Regions from separate parts of the Mammaliicoccus vitulinus genome, predicted to be linked through region 2. Evidence: riboswitches for the same ligand, from Rfam matches in the RefSeq annotation. Region 2 holds a riboswitch; the other holds the start of a gene.

Region 1 (16,575 bases), 290 kb from region 2:
ACTTGGTAAAGATGAACGTCTAGCAGTATTAAAACAAGATCACTTTTCACATGAAGATGAAAAAGTAATCGATGTTGTATTAAAAGGTCATGAAAAATTATGGCAAGTTATGACTGAAAAGAATGAAATTTATATGAAACCAGATTTCTCTGATGAAGACGGTATGCGTGCAGCAGAGCTTGAAGGTGAATTTGGTGAAATGAATGGATGGAACGCTGAAGCGGATGCATCTGTTTTACTTTCAGGTTTAGGTATTAAAGATGAGTTGCATGACAAACAAATGTCTGAGTTAGAAAACAATCAAAAAGTTAAAGTGTTACTTGCACAAAGTTTATTTGGTGATCCAGATGTTCTATTACTAGATGAACCTACAAACGGTTTAGATATTAAGGCAATTGCTTGGTTAGAAGATTTCTTATTTAATTTTGAGAATACTGTTATTGTCGTATCACATGATAGACACTTTTTAAACAACGTATGTACGCATATTGCTGACTTAGATTACGGTAAAATTAAATTATTTGTTGGGAACTACGACTTCTGGTATCAATCAAGTCAACTTGTTTCTCAAATGGCTCAAGATCAAAACAAGAAAAAAGAAGAACGTATTAAAGAATTAGAAGACTTTATTGCTCGATTTAGCGCTAACGCTTCTAAATCTAAACAAGCAACAAGTCGTAAGAAAATGTTAGATAAAATTGAACTTGATGATATTCAACCATCATCAAGACGTTACCCATACGTTAATTTCACTATGGATAGAGATGTTGGTAACGAATTATTACAAGTTCAAGGTGTTTCTAAAACAATTGACGGTAAAAAAGTATTAAGCAATGTATCGTTCACGATGAATCCTAATGATAAAGCAGTATTAATAGGAGAAAGTGAAATTGCTAAAACTACCCTACTACGTATTTTAGCTGGAGAACTTGAACCTGATGAAGGAACAGTTAAATGGGGCGTTACGACAAGTCAGTCTTATTTACCAAAAGATAACTCAGAGTTCTTTGAAGGTGTTAATTTGAACTTAGTTGATTGGTTAAGACAATATGCACCACCAGAAGAACAAACAGAAACATTCTTAAGAGGATTCTTAGGACGTATGTTATTTAGTGGTGAAGAAGTTAAGAAAAAAGCAAACGTACTTTCAGGTGGAGAAAAAGTAAGATGTATGTTAAGTAAAATGATGTTGTCAAGCTCTAACGTATTATTATTAGACGAGCCAACTAACCACTTAGACTTAGAAAGTATTACTGCAGTAAATGATGGATTGAAGAATTTCAAAGGTTCTTTAATTTTCACATCATTTGACTTCGAGTTTATTAACACAATTGCAAATAGAGTTATAGATATTAAAGAAGACGGTGTTATTTCTAAAGAAATCACTTATGAAGAATACTTGAAAGATTCAGGTCTTTTATAATTAATATGATATATAGAGAAGCTTCAATCCACTTATAGTTGGATTGAAGCTTTTTTTATGTCAAAAGATAATATGAATGAATCTACATAGTATCCATGTTTTTCCAACAATTGTTGAAATAGTTAGAACTTTTGAATTTATCTGTTTTCTCTCTTTACATCAATATTCTTTCTATGTATAATGAATGCATACCAATTGAATATGTTTTTGATGAGGCGCATCAATCATTAGTAACTCCCCTATTAGACTGCAATCTTTAAGGAGCGAAAGGGTGCGATGCCGAAACATTATATTTTTGCAGAAATATTATGTTGGACATTTAGGTTAAGAGCTAGTTGTCTGTCATTATCTTAGGAATAATGGAGTGCATCACTTGTATATATAAATTAAAACAAGTTCGGATGCCGAGCTTGTTTTTTTATTTATATTACGGCGTTGACCTCCCGATTTATAGGAGGAATTATTTTGAAGCAAAGTGTATTAAAGTTTGGCGGTACGTCCGTCGGTGATTTTAACAAGATTAAAAACATCGCGTATATGTTGAAATCACGCGTTGATAATGGAGAACAATTAGTAGTAGTGGTTAGCGCTATGGGTAAAACGACAGATTCTTTACTTGAGAATATTAGCGCACTAACCTCTCGACCTAAAGATGAACATTTAGCTATGCTTTTAACAACTGGAGAACAACAGACTATTTCATATCTTTCTATGGTATTAAATGATATAGGTGTTCAAACGAAAGCAATGACGGGTTATCAAGCTGGTATTAAAACGGTTGGTCATCATTTGAAAAGTAAAATCGCAGAAATTGATGCGTTACGATTTGAAACAGCTTTTGAAACGAATGACATACTCGTTGTTGCAGGATTTCAAGGTGTAAATGATCATTTAGAAATTACCACTTTAGGTCGTGGTGGTTCTGATACAACAGCAGTTGCGATTGCAGCGAGCATCGATACATCATGTGAAATCTATACAGATGTCGAAGGTGTATATGGTACTGATCCTAGAATTTATAAAGAAGCGAAGTTATTAAATGAAGTTTCTTATGAAGAAATGATGGAAATGAGCGCTCTAGGTGCAGGTGTATTAGAATCAAGAAGTGTTGAAATCGCTAAAAATTACAATACACCTCTTTATCTTGGTAGAACATTATCGAACGTGAAAGGAACATGGATTATGCCACAAACAGAGATTTTAGAGAAAAAAGCAGTCACAGGAGTCGCATTAGATAAACATATGATTCATGTTACTTTAACTTATCCAATGCAAAACTTCGCATTATTACAAAATTTGTTTGATGCTTTAGAAGAACAATCAATGAATGTTGATATGATTTCACAAATTGAAAATCAACAAGGATTACAGCTTTCATTTACGATTAAAGACTCAGAAGTTGTACAAATCGAACAAATTATTGAAAGCTTAACTGAGGATTACCCTCACCTGCGTTACAAAATGAAAGATAATTACGCGAAACTTTCTGTAATCGGAACTGGTATGAGAGATATGTCTGGAATAGCTTCAAAAGCTTTTCGTACTTTAATTAGTCATGACATACGCTTTTATCAAACAACGACTTCAGAAATTAGTATTTCTTATGTCGTTGATCGTGATTCAGGTGAAACTGCCGTTCGAACTTTAAGTGAAGCGTTTAATATATAATTGATGATGGAGTGAAAAAAATGACAAAATTAGCAGTTGTAGGTGCAACAGGTTTAGTAGGAGAAAAAGTATTAGAAGTATTAGATAGAAAGAATGTACCATTTGATGAACTAGTACTATTTTCATCACCAAGATCAGCAGGTAAAGAAGTTGAATTTCAAGGAAAAACATATACTGTTGAAGCTTTAACGGAAGAAAAAACAGATGGTCAATTTGATTATGTGATTATGAGCGCTGGTGGCGGAACAAGTAAAGCATTCGCACCACTCTTTGAAAAACATGGCGCTATTGTTATAGATAATTCTAGTCAATGGAGAATGCATGAAGGTATTGATTTAATCGTTCCAGAAGTTAACGAACCGAAATTAGATCGTAAAATCATTGCGAATCCGAACTGTTCAACTATTCAATCAGTCGTGCCATTGAAACCTTTATTAGATACATTTGGTTTAAAAAGAGTTGCTTATACAACTTACCAAGCAGTATCAGGTTCGGGACTTGCTGGTCGTGAAGATTTGTCTAATGGTGAAAAAGGTGAAGCACCTAAGAACTACCCTCACCCAATATATAATAACGTGTTACCACATATAGATGTATTTTTAGAAGATGGTTATACAAAAGAAGAACAAAAGATGATTGAAGAAACGAGAAAAATTTTAGATCAACCGTCTCTAAATGTTACAGCGACTTGTGTGCGTGTACCTGTACAAGATAGCCACAGTGTCCACATGAACGTAACATTAGATAAAGAAGCAACAGTTGAAGACATCAAGAACTTATTTAAAGAAGATGATCGAGTTGTATTAGTAGACAATGTTGAAAATAACGAATACCCATTAGCTATACACTCTACTGGTAAAGATGAAGTATTTGTTGGAAGAATTCGTAAAGATGATTCTTTAGATAATACTTTCCATATTTGGTGTACTTCAGATAATTTACTAAAAGGTGCAAGTTTAAATGCAGTTCAAGTGTTAGAACAAGTTATGCAATTAAATAAATAAAATGAGGAGTGTTAAGTATGTCACATATTTTTACGGGTGTGGGCGTTGCCCTAACAACACCATTTACAAACGAGGATGTAGACTACGAAGCATTTGAAAATCATATAGAATTTTTAATAGAGAATGGCGTTAAAAGTATTATTATCAACGGTACAACAGCTGAGAACCCAACATTGACAGCTGAAGAAAGAAACGCTTTATTAGAATGCGGTATTAAAAAAGTGAATGGCCGTGTGCCTGTTATTGCAGGAACAGGTACAAATAATACACAAGCTTCAATTGAGGCATCTATTAAAGCAAAAGAATTAGGTGCAGATGCAATTATGTTAATTACACCTTACTATAATAAAACGAGTCAACGAGGTTTAATTGCGCATTTCACTAAAATTGCCAATGAAGTTGCATTGCCAGTCGTTCTATACAATGTGCCTTCAAGAACGAACATGACGATAGAAATTGATACGGTGCTTAAATTAAGTGAAAATCCATATATCGTTGCACTTAAAGATGCAACTGGCGATTTAGAATATGCAAAAACTTTAAAAAGTAAATTACCAAGTGATTTTGCTTTATATAGTGGCAATGATGACAATATGTACGATTATTATCGTCTAGGTGGCGATGGACTTATTTCCGTAGTTGCTAACGCGATACCATTTGAAACACAACAATTATATGATTACGTTTCAAATGATCAATTAGAACAAGCTACTGCTTTAAATGCAGAAATTGTGACTTTATTAAATCACTTAAGTGTCGATGTTAATCCAGTACCAATTAAGTTACTCACTTCTGAATTAGGATTTGGGCAATATGAAGTGAGATTACCACTTGTAACTTTAGAGGAAAAAGAAAGAACTATTTTAAGTGAAGCATTTAATACTTTCAAAGATGGTGTAAAACAATGAGAATATTATTAATTGGTTACGGCGCTATGAATGAACGCGTCGCGAGATTAGCTGAAGAAAGAGATAACGAAATTGTAGGTGTAATTGTAAAGGATTCGTCTAAACAATATCCCTACCCTGCTTTTAATTCAATTTCTAAAGCACCGGAAGCGGATGTTGCGATCGATTTTTCAAATCCTGAACTGTTATTACCGTTGCTAGAAGAAGATTTTACGTTACCTTTAGTCATAGCAACAACTGGTGAAAAAGAAAAAGTAATTGAAAAACTAAAAGAAAAGTCTGCTCATATGCCTGTGTTCTTCAGTGCTAATATGAGTTATGGTGTTCACATACTTAAAGAAATTATTCAATATGCAGTCCCATTACTGGAAGACTTTGATATTGAAATGATTGAAAAACATCATAATAAAAAAGTAGATGCACCTAGTGGTACACTTGTACAACTATATGATGCGATTAAAGAGAAAAGAGAACAGTCAGTGCCAGTTTATGATAGACACGAGTCTTCATCTAAACGTGAAGCAGCAGAAATTGGAATTAGCTCTCAACGAGGTGGTACAATTGTTGGAGAACATCAAGTATTGTTTGCAGGACACGATGAGACAATTGAAATTACTCACCGTGCACAATCTAAAGATATCTTTGCAAATGGCGCTATTAATGTAGCTGATGTTTTAGTAAATAAAGAAAACGGATATTACACATACAATAACTTAAATGAGGAGAGAATTTAACATGGTTAAAGATTTTACAGCAGAAGAAATTATTCAATATATTAGTGAGGCGGAGAAAGTAACCCCATTAAAAGTTTATGTAAATGGGCAATTTGAAAATGTTGAGTTCCCAGAGTCATTTAAAGTATTTGGTTCAGAATCATCAAAAACAATTTTTTGTGATGCGAATGATTGGAAGAGCTTTTATGAGAACAACAAATCTTCATTTACTGATGTAGAAATTGAACATGATCGCCGTAATTCAGCAATTCCATTAAAAGATTTAACAAATACAAATGCACGTATTGAGCCAGGTGCTTTCATTAGAGAACATGCTGTGATTGAAGATGGCGCTGTAGTTATGATGGGTGCAACAATTAATATTGGTGCAGTAGTCGGTGAAGGCACTATGATAGATATGAATGCTACTTTAGGTGGCCGCGCTACAACAGGTAAGAATGTTCACGTTGGTGCTGGTGCAGTATTAGCTGGCGTAATTGAACCACCAAGTGCTTCTCCTGTTATTGTTGAAGACGATGTATTAATTGGTGCAAATGCAGTTATTCTTGAAGGTGTAAGAATTGGTAAAGGCGCAATTGTAGCAGCTGGTGCTATTGTAACGAAAGATGTTCCTGAAGGTGCAGTCGTTGCTGGTACACCTGCTAAAGTAATTAAACAATCAGCAGATGTTCAAGATGGTAAAAAAGAAATTGTATCTGCATTACGTAATTTAAATTAATTATATAACATGAATGCGCCAATCATTTTGATTGGCGTTTTCTATACATACTATAAAGGGACTGAGTTTAATGTCTGAATTAGAATTTGTTCAAAATACAAGAAGATACTTGCATCAACATCCTGAGTTGAGCATGCAAGAGTATGAAACAACAGCATATATTGAATCATTTTTAAAAGAACTTGAAATTCCATATGAACGCCCTATTCAAACAGGTATTATTGGCTATTTAAAGGGTAATTCAAATCATACAATTGCATATAGAGCAGATATTGATGCCTTACCTATTCAAGAAGTGAACGATATTTCATATAAAAGTACGGTCGATAACGTTATGCATGCATGTGGGCATGACGGCCATACGACAGCACTTATGCTTTTTACAAAACGTTGTAAAGCTTTATATGATAAAGGTCAATTACCTCATAATGTTGTATTTATTTATCAACCTTCTGAAGAAACAGAAGCTGGCGCTAATCAATTGATACAATCGAAAGTGTTTGATAAACATAATATCGAAAAGATATATGGTGTGCATATTATGCCTTTTGAAGATGCAGGAACTGTTGCGTTTAAAAATGATGAAATTACAGCGAGTGCGACTGAGTATAGGTTCTATTTAAATGGTTTGTCTAGTCATGTGGCAAGTAAAGAAGAAGGTAAAGCGGCCTCTGAAGCAATGATGCACGTATTATCTCAAGTTACACAAATACAGCAATTTCATTTAAATGGTCTCAATCGTAATATCGTACACGTTGGCCAATTTAATGTTGGTGAAGCGATTAATACCGTTCCTCAAAACGGCTATTTAGAAGGTACAATTAGAACTTATGATACGAATGATCTTCAAATAGTTAAAGATCAAATGCAAAAAATAGCAGCAAGTGTTGAATTATTATTTAATGTAACGTGCACACTTAAATACGCAGAAGGATATCCACCTACTATAAATGATGCCAGTCTTTATGAAGGCGTAACAAATGCGTTATCTGAAGTTAATTTAACACAACATGAACTTGAAAAGCCTTATTTATTCGGAGAAGACTTTAGTTTTTATAGAAATTTAGCACCAAGTTATTTTGTCTTTTTCGGAACACGAAATATAGAAAAAGATTATGTATATGGTCTTCACACAAATAGATTGAATTTTGATGAAGAAATATTGATAAGTATCGCTGATTATTACACAGCTTTATTAACTCAAGGAGAGGTCGTTTAATGGTAGCACGTATAAAAATTGAAGAACAAAAATTTATTAATAATGTAAAAAATGTCATTCACGATAATGATGTTATGGCAGTTGTAAAAAATGATGCTTATCATTTCGGTTTAGAATTTGCTGTCCAATCTTTTATAAAAGCGGGCATTCATACTTTTAGTACGACTTCTTTGCATGAAGCGATTAGAATACGCAACTTAGATCAAAATGTGAACATATTTCTCATGAATCCATCAGTAGAATTTGAAACGTTAAAAACCTATAATATTGCAATGACATTGCCCTCTTTAAAGTTCTTCTATGAGCATATAGAATCTTTAGCAGGTATTAAATTACATTTAGAGCTAGAAAATTTATTGCACCGTTCAGGATTAAAGGATCAATATGAAATGATAGAAGCATTAGAACATAATTCAAGCCTCCCTACAGAGCATCAAGCAATTATTGAAGGGATTTGGACGCATTTTGGCTATGCTGACGAATTTGATGGTGATGAATATGAGACTGAAAGAACAGCATGGAATAACTGTTTAACGCATATTTTAAACGCGGGCTATAAATTTGAATTTATACACTCTCAAAATAGCGCGAGTTATGTCCGTGAAGATGGATTATTAGACAAACATACACATGCACGATTAGGCATCATATTATATGGTTCTAGGCCGTATAGCACCTTACCTACTACACTTACCGAACAAAATTTTTCTGTAACTGCAAATGTCATACAAGTTCGTCCTATAAAAAAAGGAGAAACGTGTGGATATAGCTTTCAATATACTGCTGAGCAAGACTGCAATATAGCTGTAGTTGATATTGGTTATGGTGACGGTATACTTAAGACAAGAGCCAAATATGATGCGTTGATCAATCAAAAGCGTTATCCAATACGCGGTCTAATGATGAGTCACATGTTTGTCGAAGTAGATGATTCTGTACAAAGTGGAGATATCGTTACAATGTATAGTGATGAAATAAGGATAGATGAATTTACATTTAAAGGTGTTGGCGCAAATTCTGAACAAATTAGTGCTTTGAACCATCATTCATTAATAAAGGAGATTATATCATGACAGTAAAATATAACGAACAAGGTGTTTTAACAATGGGTAACGTGTCATTAAAGACAATAGCTGCAAGCTTTGGTACCCCTACTATCGTATATGATGAAGAACAAATTAGAAATCAATGTAGAAGATTTCATGAAGCTTTTAAAGAAAGTGGATTGTCTTATAATATTTCTTATGCATCGAAAGCTTTTAGTAGTATACAGTTATTTAAATTAATGGATGAAGAACAAATGGGATTAGATGTTGTTTCTGAAGGTGAATTATATACAGCTTTAGCAAGTGGCTTCAATCCGAGTAAAATACACTTCCATGGTAACAACAAAACAAATGAAGAAATAGAGTATGCTATAGAAAGTGGCGTAGAATACTTTGTCATTGATTCTTTAGATGAAATCGAACGTATTAATCGTGTTGCCTCTAAGCCAATTAAAGCTGTTTTAAGAGTTAATCCAGGTGTTGAAGCACATACACACGAATTTATTCAAACTGGCCAAGAAGATAGCAAATTTGGCTTGTCAATTAAACATGGTACCGCATTAGAAGGTGTACGTGCTTTACAAGCGTCAGATAAAATAGACTTTAAAGGTATTCACTTCCATATTGGCTCACAAATATTTGAAGCAGATGGCACAATTAATACGATTCAAATCGTATTCGAATGGTTAAAAGCGCACGATATTGAAATTGATATCTTGAATTTAGGTGGCGGATTTAGCATTCAATATACAGAAGCAGATAAAAGTTACCCTATTGAAGATGGTATTAAGCTTATAACTGACGCTATTAAAGAAAATAGTAAGAAATACGAAATGGCAATACCAGAAATATCAATAGAACCAGGTCGCTCAATAGTTGGTGAAGCGGGTGTTACGTTATATCAAGTCGGTACAATTAAAGAAATACCGAACGTGAATACTTATGTATCAATAGATGGTGGCATGAGTGATCATATTAGAACAGCTCTGTATGATGCACAGTATGAAGCATTGCTTGTAAATAGAAATGACGAAGATACGCACGAAGTAACAATTGCAGGTAAATTATGTGAATCTGGAGATTTAATAGGAAGAGACATGAAATTACCTAAATCGACAAAAATTGGTGATTATATAGCAGTATTGTCTACCGGAGCTTATCATTACTCAATGAGTTCTAACTATAATCAAATGTTAAAACCTTCAGTTCTATTTGTTAAAGATGGTAAAGCAAGAGAAGTTATTAAAAGACAATCATTAAAACAATTAATTATGAACGATGTAAAATAAAAATAGTCTAGGACATTAACATGCTAGATTATTGGAAAAGAGCGCAAATTCTTGTTATATGAAGAATTTGCGCTCTTTTTTAGTTTATCTTCTGAGTCTTCGTGCGATTGGTCCGCGAATTTATCAAGTCAGGCCCCACATGATAAATAGCAAAAACTCTTTATAATCTTTCTCCAAGATTTTGTAAAGTGCTGACGCCTGAGGGAATAGTATGCCGCACGCGACTACAGGCTCGAACCATACCCTAGGCAAGCATGCACGAGCAAAATCGTAAATATAAAAATAAAAAAGATCTTTTCACTAGGCTATAACCTAATGAAGAGATCTTTGCACTTCTTAATGATATAAGTATCATTTATTACTAAATTATAATATTATCTCAAAGCAGAAAGAAACCCTAACAATGTTAGGGTTTCTTTCTAGTCTTTCAAATTCATTTATATTATAGTTTTACAACGTTTGCAGCTTGTGGGCCACGGTCGCCTTCTACTACTTCGAATTCTACTGCTTGACCTTCTTCTAAAGATTTGTAACCTTCTTGGTTAATTGCTGAGAAATGTACGAATACGTCATTTTCTCCTTCAATTTCAATAAAGCCAAATCCTTTTTCTGCGTTAAACCATTTTACTGTACCTTGTTTCATAATTGTGAAACCTCCAAGACTAAAATTCAATATGCGATATTCGCATATTACAAAAAACACAATGAATCATTAATGTTATTTGCAATATGGAATAACGATATTGCTATTACTTATTATACGTTACTCAATATCCAAATGCAATACTATTTGAGATATTTTCAGATTTTATTAATTTGGTAAAGGTGTATAAATAGAATTGTCATTTAATATAAGAATACTATAAAAAATTTGTAAATCTTCTTCACAGTCTTCGCAATATGATAAATCACAATTATTATAAAAGGCATGAATATTATGTTTACCTATAACTTCGTTTGTAAACTTAGTTTGATATTTTTCAAGTAAGTTTTGATACTGCTTAACCATTTCATCATAATCGTGACATTCTATTTCTTTAATAATATTATCCTTCCAACCATCAAACAGCCACCAACCCTCATAATCTGTTCGGATTGTTACGATTTTGTACATCTAAAAAACTCCCCTGTTTAGAAAATTGCCCTAGAATTAATTTAAATCTTATTAGAAATTAAATCAAGAGAATAGCTTATGCCTATGTTCCTAATTATTAGTTTTTTTAAACGTAACCCTTTATAATGGATATATGAGGTGATAAATATGAACGGAAAACATATTAAAGTTTTTGGCCGCGTACAAGGTGTCGGTTTTAGATTTTTTACAGCACAACTCGCTAAAAAGTATAACATTATAGGTAGCGTTGAAAATGTTAGCGATTATGTAGAAATATATGCTAGTGGCGAAAATGATGATTTAGAAAAATTTACAAATGGTGTTATACAAGGCGTGGCGCCTGCTTCAGTTGTTGAAAATTATACAGTTGAACAAACGACGTTAGACGAAAAAACAAAGCACTTCAAAACGTTATAAATTAGGAAGATGACAATGAAATATAATTTATCATATGTATTAGGTGCACTTCTGTCTGTACCTATCGCATTTATCGCATTTTTATTTAGTGTTTTTCAATTGGATTTACATTTTATGATTGATACGGCTGTTTTTGCGGGATCGTATGTATTTAGCTTTTTACCTATTCAATGGTATAGTTCTAGAAAATATTTAAAAGAAATGGGTTTAACGCGTCGTGAATTTCATTTTATTAGAAAACAATTAAACGATGCTCAACCAAAGTTGAAACGTCTTTACAAGAATTATATGCGTGTAAGATCATATAGCGAATTTAAAAATTTAAATGAAGTCGCTAAATTGGCCCGTACTATCTATAATACAGTTAAACAATCACCTGAAAAGTTCTACGCAGTTGAAAGTTTCTTCTACTCACATTTAGATAATACTGTAAATTTAATTGATAATTATACAATGCTACAACGTATGCCTAATAAGTCTAAAGAAGAAAAGGCAAAATTAAAGCAAACTAAACTTACAATTGATGAGAACAAAAGAACGCTAGTAGCAGATTTGAAACAACTCAACGAATCTAGCTATCATCAATTAGATATTGAAATGGAACTTGCTGATATAGCTAAAGATAGAAATAGTTATAGACAAGCAATACCAGAATCAACTAAAGAAAAAGTAAATTTAAAAAAGAATGCAAAAAAATACGAATATGAAATGGAGCGTAAAGATGACTGAAACGAATAAAAACTTATTTGATGATCTCATTGATGACCCTTTTAAAGATTCATCTAATGAATTAGCAGCACAAAAATCAGAAGTAACTGAACAACAAACGAAATCTGATGTGACGTCAACTTATGAAAAATCGTTTTCTGATGAAGATCAACGCAAGATAAATGAAATTGCTAAACAAATTAAACCTTTAGATAATGATGGTTTATTGCTATACGGACAGCAAGCTCAAAGTAAGTTATCTCAGTTCTCTCATCAGATGCTAACGCAAGTCCAATCTAAAGATGTTGGTCCAATTGGTTCTTCTTTAAGAAATTTAATGAATAAATTAAAAGAAGTGAATCCTGATGAATTACAGAAGCAAAATAAATCTAGATTAAAGAGAATTTTTAGAAGAGCAGAACGTTCTGTAAATGAAATGTTCAGCAAATATCAATCAGTTGGTGCACAAGTTGACCGTATATCAGTTGAATTACAAAAATCTCAAAATATGTTAATGAAAGATGTTGGCTTATTAGACCAATTGTATGAAGAAAACAAAGCTTATTTTGATGCATTAAATATTTATATTGCTGCAGCAGAAAAGAAACGAGACGAATTGAAACAAAATGACCTCGTTGAGCTTGAAAACAAAGTTAAATCTTCTAATAATCAAATGGATGTTCAAGAATTAGCAGATTTACAACAATATATTAATCGTCTTGAGAAGAGAATTTATGATTTACAACTATCTCGACAAATCACATTACAATCTGCACCACAAATTAGAATGATTCAAAACATTAACCAAACATTAGCAGAGAAAATTCAAAGTTCTATTTTAACGAGTATTCCATTATGGAAAAACCAAATGGCTATCGCATTAACTTTATTAAGACAACAAGGTGCTTCAGAAGCACAGAAAAAAGTTACGGATACTACAAACGAATTATTATTAAAGAACTCTGAAATGTTGAAACAAAATGCTGTAAGAACTGCTGAAGAAAATGAACGCGGTATAGTAGATATTGAAACATTGAAGACGACACAAACAAATATTGTAGATACAATACAAGAAACACTTCGTATACAAGAAGACGGTACACGCAAACGTCAACAAGCTGAACAAGAATTACAAACATTAGAACAAGATTTAAAAACAAAGCTTTTACAACTTAAAGATGAACAACACCAATTAAGAAATACGTTTAAATCATAAAAAAATGGAACTTCGATATCGAAGTTCCATTTTTTATTTAACTATAAGTAATGCATATTCTACATAAATTGACTTAAGTAATACCCCATCATTGTACCGACATAGTTACCAATAACATATCCTAATGTGCCGATAATCAATATTGGTCCAACTAGGCTATGCCAACCTTTAGAAATTGCTAAAGCAGCTGCCGTTGTTGGTCCACCAGCATTGGCATTACTAGCGAGCAATATTTCTTCAATATTGAATTTAAATAGTTTTCCGAAAGAAAGTGTTATGGCTAAATTGAAGATTAATATAATTGCTACGAAAATAAATAATAACGGTGCCGTCTTAATAATGATTGGAATTGAAGCTGGGACCCCTATTACAACGAAGAAAATATAGATTAAAAATGTACCGAGCTCATCAGATGCATTTAAATTTTCGAAAAATCGACTAAATATCGCTACGATAATCAGTGTCAACGTTGTTAATAATAAAAATTGATCGCCTATAATACTAACTAAAATTTCCATAAACGGATTGCTTTTAGGTACGACGCTGTTTACGGTTTCAGAAATTTTAAAACTTATAGCTACTAAAGAAAATGCAATCGCAAATGAATAAGCAATATCTTTTAAACTAATTTCATTTCTTTTCCAATATGCTTCAGCGTTGTTCCCTTCTGATTGATTATTTTCAGTATGTAGTCTTTTGAAATGTTTCTTAATAAATTTTAAGTTAGGTAATGTAATGAGTACGATGAAATAAAAAGCCATGACACTATTATCTGCAACTACAGTAGCTGACACGAGTTCTCCAGGTGTTTGAAATTTAGTGCTGAGTGCAGCAAAATTTACACCGCCTCCAATATAACTACCTGTCATCATAGCACCTATTTTATCTAGTTCCGGTATAAATTGATGCAGTAATAAAAATGCGACTGCTACCCCTACTACCGTGCCAATAGAACTGATTAAGAAAATAAATAACAGTCGTCTACTTTCTTTCCATATTTTAAATATGTTTGATCTAAATAACAGTAATGGTATTGCTAAAGGGATAACATAATTCCAGACTTGATCGTACACCGGTGACTCTATTGGAATAATATTCAAGTTAGATAATATCATAGCACCAATTAAAGCAATGATGGCACCGGTTATTTTAGAAGCAAAAGCGTACCTTTGTTCTAAATAAATGCTGAGTGCTGCAATACTCACTAAAATGGCCCATAAAAGCCATGTTTCATCTTTATTAATAAATGCATTTAAATACATAACAACATCCCCTTTGCTATATTTATAATTATGATGACATAAAAAAGAAGAATCTTCAAAATAAATTTGAAGATTCCATCTTTTATTTAACTATATTCAATTGGTGGTTGGTTTTTAACTTTACCTATAATAAAGCCAATAATAAATCCAACGATTGCAAATGGAATCCATTCCATTTGATATGGTGCTAACGGTAATTTATTAATAAAACCAATTGTTGCCCATCCTGTATGATTAAATACTGATATAAATGAAATGATGGTAACAAATGCTACAGACAACTGCTGTGCAATTGGTGGTGTATTAACATATTTAGCTAATAAGATTAATAATACCGATGTAATCGCAATTGGATATAATACGAGTAATACAGGTAGTGAACCTTTAATCACTGTTGTTAAACCTTGATTTGAAAGTATAAAACTAATTATAGTGAAGATTGCCACAAACCATTTGTATGAAATTTTAGGTATTAATTCATGGAAGAATTCACTTACTGATACGATTAAGCCTGTAGCTGTCGTTAAACAAGCTAAAGCAACAATAATACCTATTAAATATTTACCAAATTCACCAAATGCTAAATGTGCTGCAGTTGTCAGTAAATATGTTCCGATATTTTGTCCGTTATCATTTAATTCTTTAATTGTTTCAGCTGAAACATTCATATGATTTCCTATCCAGCCTAACGAAACATAAATAAAGCCTAGTGCGATAGCTGCAATAACGCCAGCTAAAATAGTTTGTTTAAATAAACCAGTTTCTTTCGTAACGCCTTTACTCTTAATTGCAGTGATTACAATCATTGAGAATGCAATGGCAGCAATGGCATCCATCGTTAAGTAACCTTCTACAAAACCTTTACCAAAGCTTGTTCCACCACTGCTATAAACCTCAAGATCCCCTGCTCCAGCTGGTTGTCCTCCTAAAGTGAAGAACGCTTTGATGATCAAAGCAGTAATTGAAATTAACAATAATGGCGTTAAAATCGCGCCAACTTTATCGACCATTTTACTTGAGTTAAAACTTAAGTAAAATACGATTACAAAGTAAATCAGTGAGAAAATAAATAAAGCCATTGAACTTGTTGTTTCAAATATTGGCGTAATTCCCATCTCGAATGAAGTTGCTGCAGTACGTGGTATTGCAAATAGCGGTCCGATTGTTAAAGAAATGGCCACTAATAATACAATTGCAAATACAGGATGTATTTTCCCTAATGATACTCTATATCCCTTTTCTTCAATTGAACCAGCAATTACACCAACTAATGGTAAACCGATTCCCGTAATGACAAATCCAAATATAGCTGGCCAGAAGAAATGGCCACTCGATAATCCAAGTGCTGGTGGGAAAATTAAATTCCCTGCCCCAAAGAATATCGCAAATAACATAAATCCAACTACAAAAATATTCTTGTTCATATATTTTACTCCTTTTAGGTCATACAATAATTTATATTTTATCATTGGAGATAGTTTTCGTCCATATGAAATTTCTGAAAATTTAAAAAAAGAATGTAAAAATTTTCAAATTTAATTATATAGATTGTAATAATAATTTTTTAAGTAAAGGAGCAAGCTGGTATGGTAAGTTTTCAACACCTTCTACAAACAAGCTTTGTTTACCGTAAATATTATGAACGGTTCTTTTCGTACTTTCATCAATTACATCTTGATTAAGAAAGACATTAAAGACATATACGCCTTGTTTATCAGCTTCAATTACAGCTTCATGTGTATCAATAATACCATCTTCTGCATAATCAAATGCTGATGGTTCACCATCAGAGAACACAATCAAGAATTTTTGTGACTCGGATCTTTGTAGCAAGTGCTGTGTAGCAACT
Region 2 (16,575 bases):
CGCGTCACTACAGGTGAGAAGCGGGTATGCTTCTACTTGGTCCGTTTCGTATTCAACAAGACTTATCTTACCAATTATAAACGTTCATGTCAATCTTTATTTAATATTCTTTTCAAATACTTGCATATCCACGTCTTGACTTAAATCAACTTGTTTTAGTGGAATCATTTTTGTTTTATATTTCACTTTATGGAATATAAAGAATGCTAAAAATACTGGAATACCCATATATGTGATGAAGAATCTTCTAGGTTCAAACTCACCTGTTTGAATGAAATCAACATCTTGACCAACAATTACAACCGCACAAAGTGCAAAAGCGAATAGTGGTCCGAATGGGAATAATTTAGCTGTATATTTTAATTTTGTTTTATCATAATTTTGAATATCAAAAGCTCTTCTAAATCTATAGTGACTAATTGCTATACCTAACCAAGCAATAAATCCTGTCATACCTGAAGCAGCGATAATATATTCATATGCACCACCACTTAAGTGCTCAATCGCAAATATAATGACAACAACGACTGCTGTAGCCATAAGCGCTGTATAAGGAACACCGAATTTATTTGTTTTTGAAAATACAGGTGAAGCAAGTTTATCTTTACTCATAGAGAAGAGCATTCTCACTGAAGCATACATACCAGAATTACCAGCTGATAATACGGATGTTAAAATTACTGCGTTCATAAATGAAGCTGCAAATGCTAAACCAGCGTTTTCGAATACGAGTGTAAATGGCGATTTAGCCACTTCATCTCCACCCATTAAATTAGGGTTCGTATAAGGAATGATCATACCAATTACAAAAATTGCTAAAATATAGAATAATAAAATTCTCCAGAATACTTGTTTAATCGCTTTAGGCACAGCACGCTCAGGATTTTCAGATTCACCAGCTGTAATACCGATGAGTTCTGTACCTTGGAAGGAGAATCCTGCTACTAAGAATACACCTAACACGAGCAAGAATGTATTAACATTAGAATCACCTAAGAATGGTGCGTCACCTGCTACGAAGTTATTGAATCCTAAATATTCTCCGCCTAACAAACCGAATATTGTTAATAAACCGACTCCAATAAAGATAATAACTGTAGCAACTTTAATGAAGGCAAACCAATATTCACTTTCTCCATACACGTGAACAGAAAGAGCATTTAAACCGAATATAATGGCCATAAATATTACACTCCATAGCCACGATGGAATAATTTCAAGCGGTTCCCAATAGCTGACAACTTGAGAAGCTATCGTAATATCAGCTGCAACTGTAATAACCCAGTTGAACCAGTAATTCCAACCTAGCGCAAATCCTAATGAAGGATCTACAAATCGTGTCGCATACGTACTAAATGATCCTGAAACCGGTAAATACGTTGCCATTTCTCCTAGAGATGTCATAAGAAAGAACACCATTAATCCGACTATTGCATATGCTAATAGCGCCCCTCCTGGTCCAGCATCTCTAATAGCACCGCCAGAAGTCATAAATAAACCTGTACCTATACAACCGCCAATAGCGATCATTGATATATGTCTATCTTTAAGCTTTCTTTGAACATTGTTTGTTGATTTTTCTTGAGACATTGTTATTTCCTTTCTCCATTCCACAATCGAGCCACTAAAAAAGTCGCATATCCTCAAGATATGCGACCTATATATGTTCATTCCATACAAATTGGTAGCACATCACTTAGTGTGACAGTCCAGTATTTATTAAACACTGGCCCAATAAATAGCATCATGGTTACTATTTATTTCGGCAATATCCCCTTTCATTATTTCAACATATGCGCCATTACGCTTCTGAATAATTACTATTGAATATTGCAACCTCTAACTCATTACTGAGGAATATTTAATTAAATTTACTATTAAAACTATACCCGATGACACAATGAATTTCAATAGCTTATTACTTTTTCAATCTAATTTCATCTACTAAGCTCCAGATGAACTCATCTTTTTCGACAGTTTTCGAATCTTTAGAACCATATTGGCGGACATTTACCTCTTGATTTTCCACTTCTTTGTCACCAACAACGAGTTGATATGGAACTTTTTTCATTTGAGCTTCGCGTATTTTATAACCCATCTTTTCATTACGATCATCGATGTGAACACGTACGCCTTGAGATTTCAATTCATCATGTAATGTTCTAGCGTAATCATAATGTAAATCAGCATTAACAGGAATAATTTCTACTTGTTTCGGCGCTAACCAAATTGGGAACACGCCTTTTGTTTCTTCTATTAAAAATGCAGTGAATCTTTCCATAGTTGAAATAACACCTCTATGGATGACAACAGGACGATGTTCTTCACCGTCATTACCGATATAAGTTAAATCAAATTTTTCTGGTAATAAGAAATCAAGTTGCGCAGTAGATAAAGTTTCTTCTTTACCCATTGCTGTTTTCACTTGAACATCTAATTTAGGACCGTAGAATGCCGCTTCACCAATTGCTTCTTCATATGGTAACTCCATTTCGTCAATAACTTCTTTAAGAACAGCTTGCGCTCTATTCCACATATCATCATCGTCAAAATATTTCTCTTTATCTTCTGGGTCACGTAAACTTAATCTAAATGTATAATCTTCGAATCCGAAATCATCATATACATCAAGAATCATGTTTACAACGCGTTTGAATTCTTCTTTGATTTGATCAGGTCTAACAAAGATATGCGCATCATTTAAAGTCATACCGCGGACACGTTGCAAACCAGATACTGCTCCACTCGCTTCATATCTATGCATCATACCTAATTCTGCAATTCGAATTGGTAATTCTCTATATGAATGACGGCTATTTTTATAAATCATCATATGGTGAGGACAGTTCATCGGTCTAAGAACAAGTTCTTCGTTTCCTAAGTCCATTGTAGGGAACATATCTTCATGATAATGATCCCAGTGACCAGATTTTTTATAAAAATCAACATTTGCCATAATTGGTGTATAAACATGGTCATAACCCATTGCGACTTCCTTGTCCACGATATAACGCTCTAATTCACGTCGAATTGTTGCACCGTTTGGTAACCATAATGGTAAACCAGCACCAATATCTTGATTCGTAGTAAATAACTCTAACTCTTTACCAATTTTTCTATGGTCACGTTCTTTTCTTTCTTCTAATACTTTTAGATAAGCTTTTAATTCTTTTTTATCGAAGAAAGCAGTACCATAAATACGTTGTAGCATTTTGTTATTAGAGTCGCCTCTCCAGTAAGCACCTGCAGTTGATAAAAGTTTAAATTCTTTAATTTTTGAAGTTGAAGGTACGTGAACGCCTCGACATAAATCAGTAAATTCACCTTGAGAATAAAGTGTTACGTTCTCATCTTCAGGAATTGCATCTATTAATTCTAATTTGTACTCATCATTTGTAAAGAAATCTTTTGCTTCATCACGACTTACAACTTTACGCGCAATCTTAAAGTTTTCATTCACGATTTGTTTCATTTCTTTTTCAATTGTTTCGAAGTCGTCACTAGATATTTTATGTTCAGTGTCTACGTCATAATAGAATCCACCTTCAATAACAGGACCCACACCAAACTTCACGTCACCATACAATCTTTGTAAAGCTTGAGCCATTAAATGTGCAGTAGAGTGTCTTAATACTTCTAATGCCTCATTGCTACCTGGTGTAACAATTTCTAATTCTCCATCATTTTCTAAAGGTCTTGTTAAATCTACTAATTGGTTATTAAATTTACCGGCAACAGCTTTTTTTCTTAAACCTGGACTAATAGATTGGGCTATTTCTTCTGTAGTTGTGCCTTGCTCGAACCCTTTCACACTACCATCTGGAAATTTAATGTTTATTTCACTCATAACGACTTCCTCCTCATTTTTTCTATTAAAGAACATAAAAAAGAGACCTCATCCAAAGGGACGAAATCTCTCGCGGTACCACCCTCATTAACGCGCTTATTTAAGCACGATAACTCTACATAAGATAACGGTCTTGAGCCGAATGCGGATTAACGCATCATGTATGAGGGAGTAACCATTTATATTGCATTATCTCAATTCCAGCGATATGAGACTCTCTGTGAATGCTTTATAGACGTCATGTCCTCTAAATTTTTATATTCATTTAAGATAACTCAATTATACAACTCTAATCTAAAATATCAAGCTAAAATTAAGCTCTATAGTTTTTGCCTTCTAGTTCATAATCTTCAGTAATGGTTTTGATTCTTTCCATAATACGACTCGCTTTCGTAATTTCAGCACCTTGTCTTGTTTTACTAAGGTGAAACTCTAATTCGTCGAAGTTAAAATTAGAACTGAAAAATGTAGGAAGTTTATGAACCATCCTATAGTGTAATATAGGTCCTAAAATTTCATCTCTTACCCACGGTGTTAATTCTTCTGCCCCGATATCATCTAGCATGAGCACTTTCGCTTCACGAGCGGACTCAAATCGTTCACTAAACGAACCGTCATTAAAACCATTTTTCAACACTCTTATAAATTCAGGTAAGTAAATAATTGTAGAAGCTTGCTTTTTCAACTTAAGCTGGTTAGATATCGCTCCTAAAATATATGATTTACCCGATCCAAATGGTCCATGAATATAGAGGCCTTTAGTGTCTTCGCCTGAAACGATTTTATTACATATTTCCATAGCTTTTTTAATAATAACCATTCTAGATTCATTATCAACGTATATATCTTTAATCGTTGCCTTCAACGTTTCTTCAGGCATTTGGAATGATGTCACAAGATTTGATTCAAATTTACGTTCATCATATTCAATTTTGTTCGGACAAGGTAAATACCTTGTCTTTATGTGATCATTTTGAATATATAATTCCGGGACATGCCCTTTAACAAAATTAATGCAATTACGGTAACTACTGCATTTTTCGCAGCATTTTGATTGGTCTTTATAGGCTTGTAACTGATCTAAATCTGTTTCAATTATTTCATTCGTTAATTCTGATCGATGCTCATCTAAAAATGCTTTAACTTCTTTATGCGTTAACGTTTCTCTTTTTATTTTTTCTAGTCTCTTTTGAAAATCTTTATTTTGTTTCAAATGTTGGCCTAGTGGTTCCATTAATGATCACCTTCTTTCCAAAAAGCTTCCATTTCTTTTTGAAGCTCTTGTTTTCGTTTTTCAAAAGCAGCATCAGATTCATTATTTTTCTGTTCTTCTTTTGGCGTTTCAGCTGACTTTTGTTTTAATAACCATTCAGGTGTTTTTTCAATTGATTTCAATTTAAATGTGTTATTTGCTTTATTATTTCGTTCTTTTTTCTTTTCAGCTGTTTGTTTATCAAGATTTTTAATATAATGATACGCTTCTTCAGCAGATGTTAGTTTTAACTTCTTCCAATTTGAAGCAATTTCTTCAATGTATGCTTTAGGTAATTGCATATTATTTTTAAACATTACATACTGCAATAATATGTTCATGACACCATATGGCAATTTTTCTCTCGTTACAACGTCTTCTACAACTCTTTTTTGTGAAATAGTTGGTTCTGACTTTGTAAATGACGCCAACATCTCAATTGGACTTGTAGTGTCTAACAGCTCAAACCACGATAATAAAGAATCTACTTCTTGTTTAGCATCATTTTGTTTAGCTTTCACGCTCTCTTTTTTCAAATCTAATGTTGGAAGTTCTCCCTCATGTTCAATTTGATAAATGGAGCGTGCGTGCTTTCTTAAATCTTGTAACGAAATGGTTTGGTTTTCCGTAATAGATTTTAGAATAATTGATTTCATTTCTACAGGCGTAATGCCATATAAAGTTGCAATTTGAATAATGACTTCTTTCGTTTGTTTATTCAATATTTCTTTAGATATCAAATGATTGTTTAATAACAGCTCTAACATTTCAAAGTCAAATCGCACATCTGATAAATCTAGTCCTTTATTTTTCACATCCGGTTTGATTTGAATATCATCTTGCTGTTCTATTTCTGATAGTTTAGGCACTTTAAACACATCTGTAAAACTTTTTGTAACTTCATGATATGCAGATGTTGAAATACTGCTATCCTTATATCTATTTTTCAGTGAAAGATATCTAGATTTGCCAATTTGTTGATATAAAAATACAGATAGCAAAGGATCATTGAAGAATTGCTCAGTAGTTGCAGGTTGTTCCAACATATATATAAATGTTTGCTCTTCTTGATTAGTCTTAAAGTAAGTCTTGAGCAAACCAATACCCTCTAATAAATCTAATGAATCTCTAAAGCTAGATAAATTTATTTTCAAATCATTCATTATTGTGTAATGATTATATGCTTCTGTCTCATTATGAAAATTAAACTGTGATAAATATAAATAAACACCAATCGCATCTGTCCCAATTAATGGCGTGTATAAGCTGATTAATATATCTTGATGGACATGTGTATAATTATAATTTGATTTAACGTAAAATCCATCGCTAGGTTTTACGCCATTAAAATATTCCGCCATTAATACTCACCTTACTTTCGGTCTTTCAATATTCCTTGCATCGATTTTAATAATTGATCTACATCTTTAAATTCTCTATATACTGAAGCGAACCTTACATATGAAACTTGATCCACTTCCATTAAGTGTTCCATTACTTTTTCACCTATATCGTTAGAAGATACTTCTGTTATACCTTCAGATCTCAATTCTTTTTCTACTTGATTTGTAATTTCTTCAAGCTTTTGGTAAGCCACAGGTCTTTTTTCACATGAACGAACGAGTCCGTTCAATATTTTATCTCTATTAAAAGTTTGTCTAGCACCATCTTTTTTAACAACAATTAAAGGTGTTAGTTCTACTCTTTCAAAAGTTGTGAAACGAAATCCACATGATTCACATTCTCTTCTTCTTCTAATCGCAGTTAAATCATCAGCGTGTCTAGAGTCTACTACTTTAGAATTTTCATATTTACAATTAGGACACCTCATTCGTTTCACCTCTTATATACTTTTATTATTCATATACAAATTATACAGTAGTTTCGTATTTTTTTAAATGCTCACTATTTTACATATGGTATACATTAATACATTTACGCTACAAAAGATAATTTTTAAGCAAAAAGAACGTAACGTGGCATTAAATTTACCACATTACGTTCTTTGCACAATCTATATTCATTATGAAATTTTTTGTTCTTTAACTTCTGATAGTATATTAGCAACTTGTTCAGCTAATTCAACAACTCTCATTGAGTAGCCCCACTCGTTATCATACCAAGCTAACACTTTAACTTTATTTGAGCCAATAACCATTGTAGATTGTTCATCAACAATTGCTGAATGAGGATTTGTGTTGAAGTCTATAGAAACAAGTGGTTCATCACTCACATCCATAATACCTTTTAATGCACCTTTACTTGAACGACGTAAAGCATCATTTACATCTTCGACAGTTACATCTGTTTTCAAATCTACAACTAAATCTACTAGAGAGACATTCGAAGTTGGTACTCTTAATGCCATACCATGCATCTTGCCTTCCAATTCAGGAAGTACTAATGATAAAGCTTTCGCTGCGCCTGTCGATGTAGGTATGATACTATCTGCACAAGAACGTGCTCTTCTTAAATCTTTATGAGGATTATCTAGATTTTTTTGATCATTCGTGAAAGCGTGCACTGTTGTCATCAATCCATTTTCAATACCAAATGAATCATTAAGAACTTTTGCAACTGGGCTTAAACAATTTGTCGTACATGACGCATTAGAAATAATGTCATACTCTTTTAAATCAAGCGAATCATCATTCACCCCTCTAACGATTGTTTGAACTTGTCCACCTTTAGAAGGTCCAGTTAGTATAACCTTTTTAGCACCAGCATCAATATGAGAGATAGCTTTATCTCCATGATTAAACTTGCCAGTCGCTTCAATAACAATATCAATACCTAAAGTTCTCCATGGTAATAATTTAGGATCTCTTTCAGAAACAAGTAATATTTTATGACCATTTATAACAATACCATCTTCAACCGCTTCAATATCGCCATCTAATTTACCATGTGTTGAATCATATTTTATTAAATGTGCAATTGTTTCAGGTGGGTAAGAAGCATTAATAGCCACAATGTTTAAATAATCTGATTTAAGTGAACCTCTTAATACCATTCTTCCAATTCTTCCTAAACCATTAATTGCAATATTTTTCTTCATAGTCGAGAACCCCTTTTAATGTGATATACTATTTATTGCAATTAGTATATCACATTAAAAGTTTATTGAAAACGTTTTCTATTATGTTTTTGAGAAAATTTTTAAATAGCTTATCTATGTATACATAAAGCAGCATCTCTACATATACACTACAAAATCCACAACATAAAAACGCCTAATCCGTATGATAATTCAAACAGATTAGGCGTTCTATTTTTTAACAAAAGTGCATCATAAATGCTTGCTTTCAATTAATGTTTCTATATTTTGTGCTAATTCTTCTAATGTTCCATTATTATCTATTATTTCATCTGCTAATTGTTTTTTTTCTTCAATTGGCATTTGTGATTGTATTCTAGAAGTTGCTTCGTCGTCACTCAATTGGTTGCGTTGTTTCAGACGAGAAATTTGCGTTTCTTCTGTAGTATAAACTAACCACGTTTCATCTACTGTATCTTGTAATTTGTTTTCGAACAGTAAAGGTATATCCATAATTACCTTTTTACCTTTTTCTAATCCGAATTTCTTTTCTGCATCCATAATGTCTCTAACAATTGGATGGATGATATTATTGAGCTTTAGTCGCATCGCTTCGTCTTTAAAAACTACCGATCCTACATATTGCCTATTCATTTCTCCATCTATTATTGCTTGATCACCGAATACTTCTTGTACTTGTTTAAGTCCTGTACTACCTTTTGCGACAGCTTTTCGACTTGCGATATCTGCATCTACTATATAAAATCCACGCTCTTTTAATATGTTTGAAGCGGTCGATTTTCCAGTGGCAATTCCACCTGTTAACCCTATTACACTCGCCATTGTTTCACCTACTTTTGACAATTTGGACAATAATGCGTATTTCTAGTTGCGATCACTTTTTGTTCTACTGGGCCTCCACATTGACCACAAACCTTTTTACCGTATATATTATGCTTATCTTGCATCGTTCCTTTTTCACCATCAGCATTATAATAATCCGATATACTCGATCCACCGTTTTCTATACCTTCTTGTAAAACATTGACCACTTCATCAAATACATTTTTTCGCTCTTCTTGACTTAAATCTTTTACCGTTCTCGTTGGTAACACACCTGCTCTTAGCAAAGCTTCACAAGCATAAATATTTCCACAACCAGCAATAACTGTATGGTCTAAAATAGCAACTTTGATTGGCTTGTTCATAAATTTCTTTGATGTGATTTTGTCGAGATAATGTTCATACGCCTCTTGAACAAAAGGCTCTGGTGCGATTTTAAGTACAGATGGATATTCAGTTAACTCATCCAATGCTCTTAACTCACCAAATCTGCGTATATCTGTATAAATAAGTTGTAAACCATTATCTAGTTCAAAAATGACATGCCAATGCTTTCTATGATTATCTATTTCAATATTAGATAAGTCAGGAACGGTAAAGAAAGCGCCAGTCATACCAAAATGACACATAATAATTTTGTTATCTTGTTCATTCTCAATTTCTATAAAAATATATTTACTTCTTCTATATACACTGGCAATTTTATAATGTTCAGTTCTTTCTTTAAATAATTCTAAAGAAGTTCCCTTAACAATTGTTTCTTTACCGATTTCTTTTCCAATTTTAACTTTATCTGAAAAAGTTACTTTTTGTATCGTCGCACCTAATATTTTAGGTGTGATGACTCTTTTAACACTTTCAACTTCTGGTAATTCTGGCATATTCAGTCTTCCTTCTATTACTTATTTTGCATCGTACCAAGTTTCACCATAACTAGACTCTACACTTAAAGGTACAGATAATTCGAGAGCATTATCCATGATGTCTTCTACAAATGGTTTAAATGCTTCTAGTTCCTCTTCAGGTACTTCAAAAATTAATTCATCGTGCACTTGTAATAATAATTTAGCATTAAAGGCAGTTTCTTTCATTTTATTAGAAAATTGAACCATAGCTAATTTGATAATATCAGCTGCACTACCTTGAATAGGTGTATTCATTGCTGTTCTTTCAGCAAAACTTCTTAAATTAAAGTTTCTATTCGTAATATCTGGCGTATATCTACGTCTATGAAGCAATGTTTCAACATAACCTTTTTGTTTAGCATCTTGAACAATAGTATCCATATATTCTTTTACTTTAGGAAAACTATCTAAATAATCATCTATAAACTTCTTAGCAGCTTTTCTCGTAATGCCTAGACTTTGGCTTAAACCATAATCACTGATGCCATATACAATACCAAAGTTTACTGCTTTTGCTTGTCTTCTCATATTCGACGTTACTTCATCTTTATCTACGTTAAACACACGCATTGCAGTAGTTGTATGAATATCTTCATTTGCAGTAAAGGCTTCTTTCATATGTTCGTCACCAGTTATATCAGCTAAGACACGCAATTCAATTTGTGAATAGTCGGCAGCGAATATAACGTGATTTTCTTTGCTAGGACGAAATGCTTTTCTAATCTTTCTGCCTTCTTCTAGTCTTATCGGTATATTTTGTAAGTTAGGTTCTATTGAACTTAATCTACCAGTTTGAGCCAATGTTTGGTTAAATCTCGTGTGAATTTTACCTTCAGAAGTAATCATTTTTTGTAAACCTTCGATATAAGTCGATTGCAACTTAGCAAGTTGTCTATACACTAAAATATCTTCAATAATTGGGTGTTCATTTCTTAATTGTTCTAAAACATCAACTGCTGTAGAGTACCCAGTCTTTGTTTTTTTAATAATAGGTAATTTTAAATCTTCAAATAATACGACACCTAACTGTTTAGGTGAATTTATATTAAATTCAGTTCCAGCATGACTGTGAATTTGTTCAATTAATTTATCAAGTCGTGTTTTTAAGTCTTCTTGCATTTCTTTTAACGTCTCTTTATCGACTGTAATACCGATATGTTCCATTTCAGCTAACACTCTAGCTAATGGCAACTCTAAATCATCATGAAGACTAAATTGATCTCTTTCTTTGAGCAATTCAATCATTTTTTCTTTTGACTCATATATTGCAGTCACTTTTTTGGCAATACTTTCAAAAAGAAATTCGTTTTCAGGAACATGCAATTTCTTACCTTTGCCATATATACTTTCATCGTTAGGTACGTAATAAACACCAAATTCTGATACAACAGAATAAATATCTTCAATTGTTCTTGAAGGATCTAATATATAACTCGCTAACATCGTATCAAATTGAATGCCATTCACTTTAATACCTAATCTTTCACACAATATAATCGTCTTTTTAGCATCATAAACTGAAAAATGAACATTTTCATTTTCTAACCAAGCATGTAATGCTTTATTTTCTTTTAATTCTTCTGCCGAAACAACATAAGCTTGATCGTTAGCATGAATCGCAAAGCCAAGAACATCAGCTTTTAAATAGTTATTTTCATTAGTTTCAAAATGTATAGCAGCTTCAGTAATATTTTCAAAATCAAAATCATTTAAATGTTCTTGATATTCTATTACGCGATCATCATAAGCTTCAGTACTTGCATCCATTTGATCAAGCAACTGTTTGAATTCTAAAGTTTTAAATAGTTTAATCTTTTCTTCATCGTTATCGTCAGTTAACTTTAAGTCTTCTATCGTTACTTCTATTGGACTATCTCTATTAATTGTTGCAAGCTCTTTACTTAGCTTCGCATTATCTTCATTATCTATAAGTTTTTCTTTCATTTTAGATGTTTTTAATTCATCAATATTTTGATAAACACCTTCTACTGTTTCATACTGTTTCAATAATTTAATAGCAGTCTTTTCTCCAATTCCAGGAACACCAGGAATATTATCAGACTTGTCTCCCATGAGACCTTTCATATCAATAATTTGGTTTGGTACTAAACCATCATATTTTTCCGCAATAAAATCAGGCGTATAATGATCAATGTCAGTTACACCTTTTTTAGTATAATAAATCGTTACATTTTCACTCGCTAACTGTGTTAAGTCACGATCACCCGTAATAATGATTGTCTTTAAATTTTTCTCGTCAGCTTGTTTAGAAAGTGTACCAATGATGTCATCCGCTTCATAATTTTCTAACTCATAATGTTTAATATGATAGCTCTCTACCAACTGACGGATATATGGTAATTGGCTTCTTAATTCATCAGGTGTCTTCTCACGACCACCTTTATATTCGCTATACATATTATTTCTAAACGTTGTCTTCCCTGCATCAAACGCAACCATGAAATGCGTAGGCGCCTCTTCTTTTATAATTTTATCTAAAATCATCGTAAAGCCGTAAATTGCATTTGTATAAACGCCTGCTTTATTTGTTAATAAGGGCAATGCAAAAAACGCTCTAAATGATAAACTATTACCATCGATAAGTACCAATTTTTCCACTGTAGGATACCTCCATCACTATATTGATTTCATTTTATCATATCTCACACTATAATCAGATTGTTTAGCATAAAATAAAAAAAGCGAAATACACATGTATTTCGCTCAATCATCAAAATGAAGGGGTCTATATTTATTCTATCTATCAATGATTAATTCAGTATGAATAGATTGTAAATTTTGTATGAAGATTATTCGTTAAATAGCTTCACGATAAAATGAGAACCTTGTCCAACTTCTGATTCCACTTTAATTTGTCCATTGTGTGCTTCAATTATATGCTTTGTAATCGATAATCCAAGTCCTGTTCCACCTGAATCTCTACTTCTTGCTTTATCCACTCTATAAAATCTTTCGAATATTCGTTTTTGTTCATCTTCTGATATTCCGATACCATTGTCTTGAACTGAAATAATTTGTCCATCTCCTACATCCTTAACCGTTAAGATGATTTGGCTTGATCTCGGTGAATAACTAATAGCATTTGATAATAAATTAATCATAACTTGTGTCATTTTATCTTTATCACCTAATGAAACAACATTTTGATCTATTTTGTTAACCAATTCTATATCTTTTTTCGTTGCAACGGTTGAAACCGTATTTATGGAATGTTCAGCTATTTCTGTTAAAGATATAGGTTCTTTAGGTATTTCGTCATTTTGTTCTATTTTTGACAAATCTAATAAATCTTGAACAAGCGATTGAATCCTATTAGACTCATCAAGCATAATATTTAAGAACATATCTAATGATTCTGGATCATTTTTTGCACCGTCCAACAATGTTTCAGCAAACCCTTTTATAGATGTGATAGGTGTACGCAATTCATGAGAAACGTTAGCAACAAAATCTTTTCTCATATGCTCTAATTTTTTCAATTTTGTTATATCATGCATAACAACTACTAAACCTAACAAGTTTCGTTTTTTTCTAGATAATACAGGTATAACTGAAACTTCGAAGAATTTATTGTGAACATTGTTAATATAGAGTTCAACTTGTTCAAACATAGGTTTTTCTAATTTTAATGCCTCGTTCATCATTTGTGTGATTTCAACGTTTGGCATAACATCTTTAAACAGTTGACCTTCAGCATTTCTTACTCTATCAAATAAATCATGATACGTTTTGTTCGCAATGACGATTACGCCTTCTCTATCTACCATCAAAGTGGCACTAGGTATATTTTCTAATGTTGTTTCTAATCTATTTCTTTGTAATTTTTGTTCATTATTTAAATCGTCTAAAGTTCTAGCAAGTTCGTTTGTATTAATAAACAATTCTTTAGTTTCTTTAACATTACTTTCAGGAACTCTAACTCGATATTTTCCAGACGCTAATAATTTTGTGGCATATGTCACTTCTTTAATTGGATGAATATAAGATGTATTGATATACCTAACTACGAAATATATAAGTGGTAACGTAAAGAATAGGACAAGCAATAAATACTTCCAAATATCTTTTTGAATAATGGATATAGTGTCAGTATGTTTAGCTATAGCTATAGTATAATCACCATATTTTTTAGCAAACATAACTTCAGAATCTGTTTTATCAACAGCAAAATACTCATCAAAAGTTTTTGCATCTGAAAGTGCTTGTTCTTTTTCATTTTTAAATAGTTTTGTATCAACATTATTAGAATGGTAAATCATTTTATCATTTTTTTCTAAAATAATATCTTGATTAAACACATCTAATATTTCATCTATATTTTTCGGATTTTTTTTAGCAATATCATATATATTTTTAGATTCAGTCTTTAATGATTTTTGTTGCTGTTTAGAAATTAAATCATAACTAGAATTATGTAGGAAAAACCCTAATATAAGAAAACTTACAACAGTGACCGTTGTAAGTATAATTAATAATTTATTATAAAATTTAATCATTGTTCTTTGGTCTTTCTAACTTATAGCCTAAACCCCTAACTGTTTTAATAAATTGAGGTTGTTTAGGGTTTTCTTCAAGTTTATCCCTCAAATGACTAATATGTACGTCGACTATTCTAGAGTCACCAGCAAATTCATAATTCCACACTGAATTTAACATATGCTCACGTGTTATGACACGACCTTGTCTTTCTATTAGATAAAGTAAAAGTTCAAATTCTTTCGGTGTTAATTCTAATAATTCTTCGTTTCTGTATACTTCGAAAAAGTCAGGTCTAATTCTAATAGATCCCAAAACAATATCTTCATCGTCATCTGAGTTACGGCTTTCAACTAGACCGACACGTCGTAAAATAGCTTTAACACGTGCAACCACTTCACGAGGTGAAAAAGGTTTCGTCATATAATCATCTGCACCTAATTCTAGACCTAATACTCTATCAAACTCGTCATCTTTTGCAGTAAGCATTAAAATAGGAACTTGATTTTTATCAGAACGAATCGTTTTACATACTTCAATTCCGTCTTTCTCAGGTAACATGACATCTAATACGACTAAATCAGGTTTCTCTTCGTTCACTTTCTCTAATGCTTGAACACCATCATAAGCTACGATTACTTGGTAACCAGCTTGTTCTATATTATATTTCAGCAATGTGACGATTGATTGTTCATCGTCTACTACCAATACTTTTTGTGACATGCAAGGTCCTCCTTAAGCGATTTAATACAATTATAACTTAAATTATTAAAAAAATAATGCATATTTAGAGAACTTTACAAAAAGTTAACACTATCTACACATAAAGGCCGGTTCTTTACAGAACCAGCCTTTATCTTATTGTTTATTGCAAAATATCTCTAACAGTTTTGACGGATTCTACAGATTCGTCCAATAACTGTTTCTCATCGTCAGTTAAGTCTAATTCAATAATGCTTTCTATACCGTTGGCACCTAAAACTGTAGGTACACCTAAATATATATCTTCGTAGCCATACTCACCTTCTAAATAAGCTATTGATGGCAACACTCTTTTTTGATCTTTCAAAATTGCTTCAGTCATTTCTATTAAAGCTGCACTAGGCGCATAATATGCTGAACCATTTCCTAGAAGGTTTACGATTTCAGCGCCACCTTTTCTAGTTCTATCTACGATCTCTTTAATTTTGTCTTGAGATAATAATTTTTCTAATGGCACACCACCAGCTGCAGAATATCTGATTAGAGGCACCATTGTATCTCCGTGTCCACCTAATACAAAACCTGTAACGTCTTTGACAGATAAACCTAAAGCTTCTGCAACAAACGTTCTAAATCTAGCAGTATCTAATACACCAGACTGACCGATAACGCGTTCTTTAGGGAAACCTGATGCTTTATATACAGTATACGTCATCGCATCTACTGGATTTGTTAATACTAAAATAATCGTGTTAGGCGAGTATTTCACAATCTGCTCTGTTACTGATTTCATAACTTTTTGATTTGTTTGTACTAAATCATCACGAGACATACCAGGTTTTCTCGCTATACCAGCAGTAATAATGACAACATCAGAATCTTTAGTATCTTCATAATTAGATGTACCAATCACTTTAGAATCAAACCCTAAGACAGGTGCACTTTCAGCAATATCGAGCGCTTTTCCTTTAGTTGGATCTTCTGATTGTGGCATATCGACTAGAACAACGTCACCCAACTCTTTTTGAGCTGCAATAAAAGCTGCTGTTGCACCAGTGAATCCCGCTCCTATTATTGATATCTTTTTTCTTGTCATATTGATCATCTCCTTATAATAAAAGGAAGGTTATAAATAACCTTCCTCAATTAACACTATATTATGGTAAATTTTTAATTAATTCGTCAGCAAACTCTGAAGATTTAACTTCAGTAGCGCCATCCATTAAACGAGCAAAGTCATATGTTACTACTTTAGAAGCAATCGTTGCTTCAACAGATTGAGTTATTTTATCTGCAGCTTCTTGCCAACCTAAATGTTCTAACATTAATACGCCACTTAATAATACTGAAGATGGATTCACTTTATCTAAACCAGCATATTTTGGAGCTGTACCATGTGTTGCTTCAAAAATAGCATGTCCAGTTTCGTAGTTAATATTCGCACCTGGTGCAATACCAATACCACCAACTTGAGCTGCTAACGCATCAGAGA

The links. Region 2 has a riboswitch for lysine ahead of PYW35_RS05525 (amino acid permease). Riboswitches for the same ligand answer to the same signal wherever they lie in the genome.
Positions count from the first base shown of each region.
Region 1: linked by a shared signal. The riboswitch ahead of PYW35_RS07000 (aspartate kinase) and the one ahead of PYW35_RS05525 (amino acid permease) in region 2 are both predicted to bind lysine.

Region 1 covers NZ_CP118974.1:1,369,485-1,386,059, reverse strand. Annotated here, with positions in the region: gene PYW35_RS07005 (ABC-F family ATP-binding cassette domain-containing protein) at 1-1,423, shown strand, start outside; lysine riboswitch at 1,626-1,801, shown strand; gene PYW35_RS07000 (aspartate kinase) at 1,889-3,091, shown strand; gene PYW35_RS06995 (aspartate-semialdehyde dehydrogenase) at 3,112-4,095, shown strand; gene dapA (4-hydroxy-tetrahydrodipicolinate synthase) at 4,113-5,003, shown strand; gene dapB (4-hydroxy-tetrahydrodipicolinate reductase) at 5,000-5,737, shown strand; gene dapD (2,3,4,5-tetrahydropyridine-2,6-dicarboxylate N-acetyltransferase) at 5,739-6,455, shown strand; gene PYW35_RS06975 (M20 metallopeptidase family protein) at 6,526-7,674, shown strand; gene PYW35_RS06970 (alanine racemase) at 7,674-8,747, shown strand; gene lysA (diaminopimelate decarboxylase) at 8,744-10,009, shown strand; gene cspA (cold shock protein CspA) at 10,452-10,652, opposite strand; gene PYW35_RS06955 (DUF1033 family protein) at 10,821-11,123, opposite strand; gene PYW35_RS06950 (acylphosphatase) at 11,271-11,540, shown strand; gene PYW35_RS06945 (5-bromo-4-chloroindolyl phosphate hydrolysis family protein) at 11,556-12,269, shown strand; gene PYW35_RS06940 (toxic anion resistance protein) at 12,262-13,464, shown strand; gene PYW35_RS06935 (DUF819 family protein) at 13,524-14,726, opposite strand; gene brnQ (branched-chain amino acid transport system II carrier protein) at 14,813-16,150, opposite strand; gene PYW35_RS06925 (vWA domain-containing protein) at 16,266-16,575, opposite strand, start outside.
Region 2 covers NZ_CP118974.1:1,081,211-1,097,785, reverse strand. Annotated here, with positions in the region: ribosomal protein L20 leader region at 1-44, opposite strand, end outside; gene PYW35_RS05525 (amino acid permease) at 97-1,590, opposite strand; lysine riboswitch at 1,678-1,850, opposite strand; gene thrS (threonine--tRNA ligase) at 1,919-3,847, opposite strand; gene dnaI (primosomal protein DnaI) at 4,161-5,081, opposite strand; gene PYW35_RS05510 (replicative helicase loading/DNA remodeling protein DnaB) at 5,081-6,460, opposite strand; gene nrdR (transcriptional regulator NrdR) at 6,472-6,930, opposite strand; gene PYW35_RS05500 (glyceraldehyde-3-phosphate dehydrogenase) at 7,123-8,157, opposite strand; gene coaE (dephospho-CoA kinase) at 8,389-8,979, opposite strand; gene mutM (bifunctional DNA-formamidopyrimidine glycosylase/DNA-(apurinic or apyrimidinic site) lyase) at 8,988-9,860, opposite strand; gene polA (DNA polymerase I) at 9,882-12,503, opposite strand; gene pnpS (two-component system histidine kinase PnpS) at 12,695-14,401, opposite strand; gene PYW35_RS05475 (response regulator transcription factor) at 14,394-15,104, opposite strand; gene mdh (malate dehydrogenase) at 15,247-16,179, opposite strand; gene icd (NADP-dependent isocitrate dehydrogenase) at 16,241-16,575, opposite strand, start outside.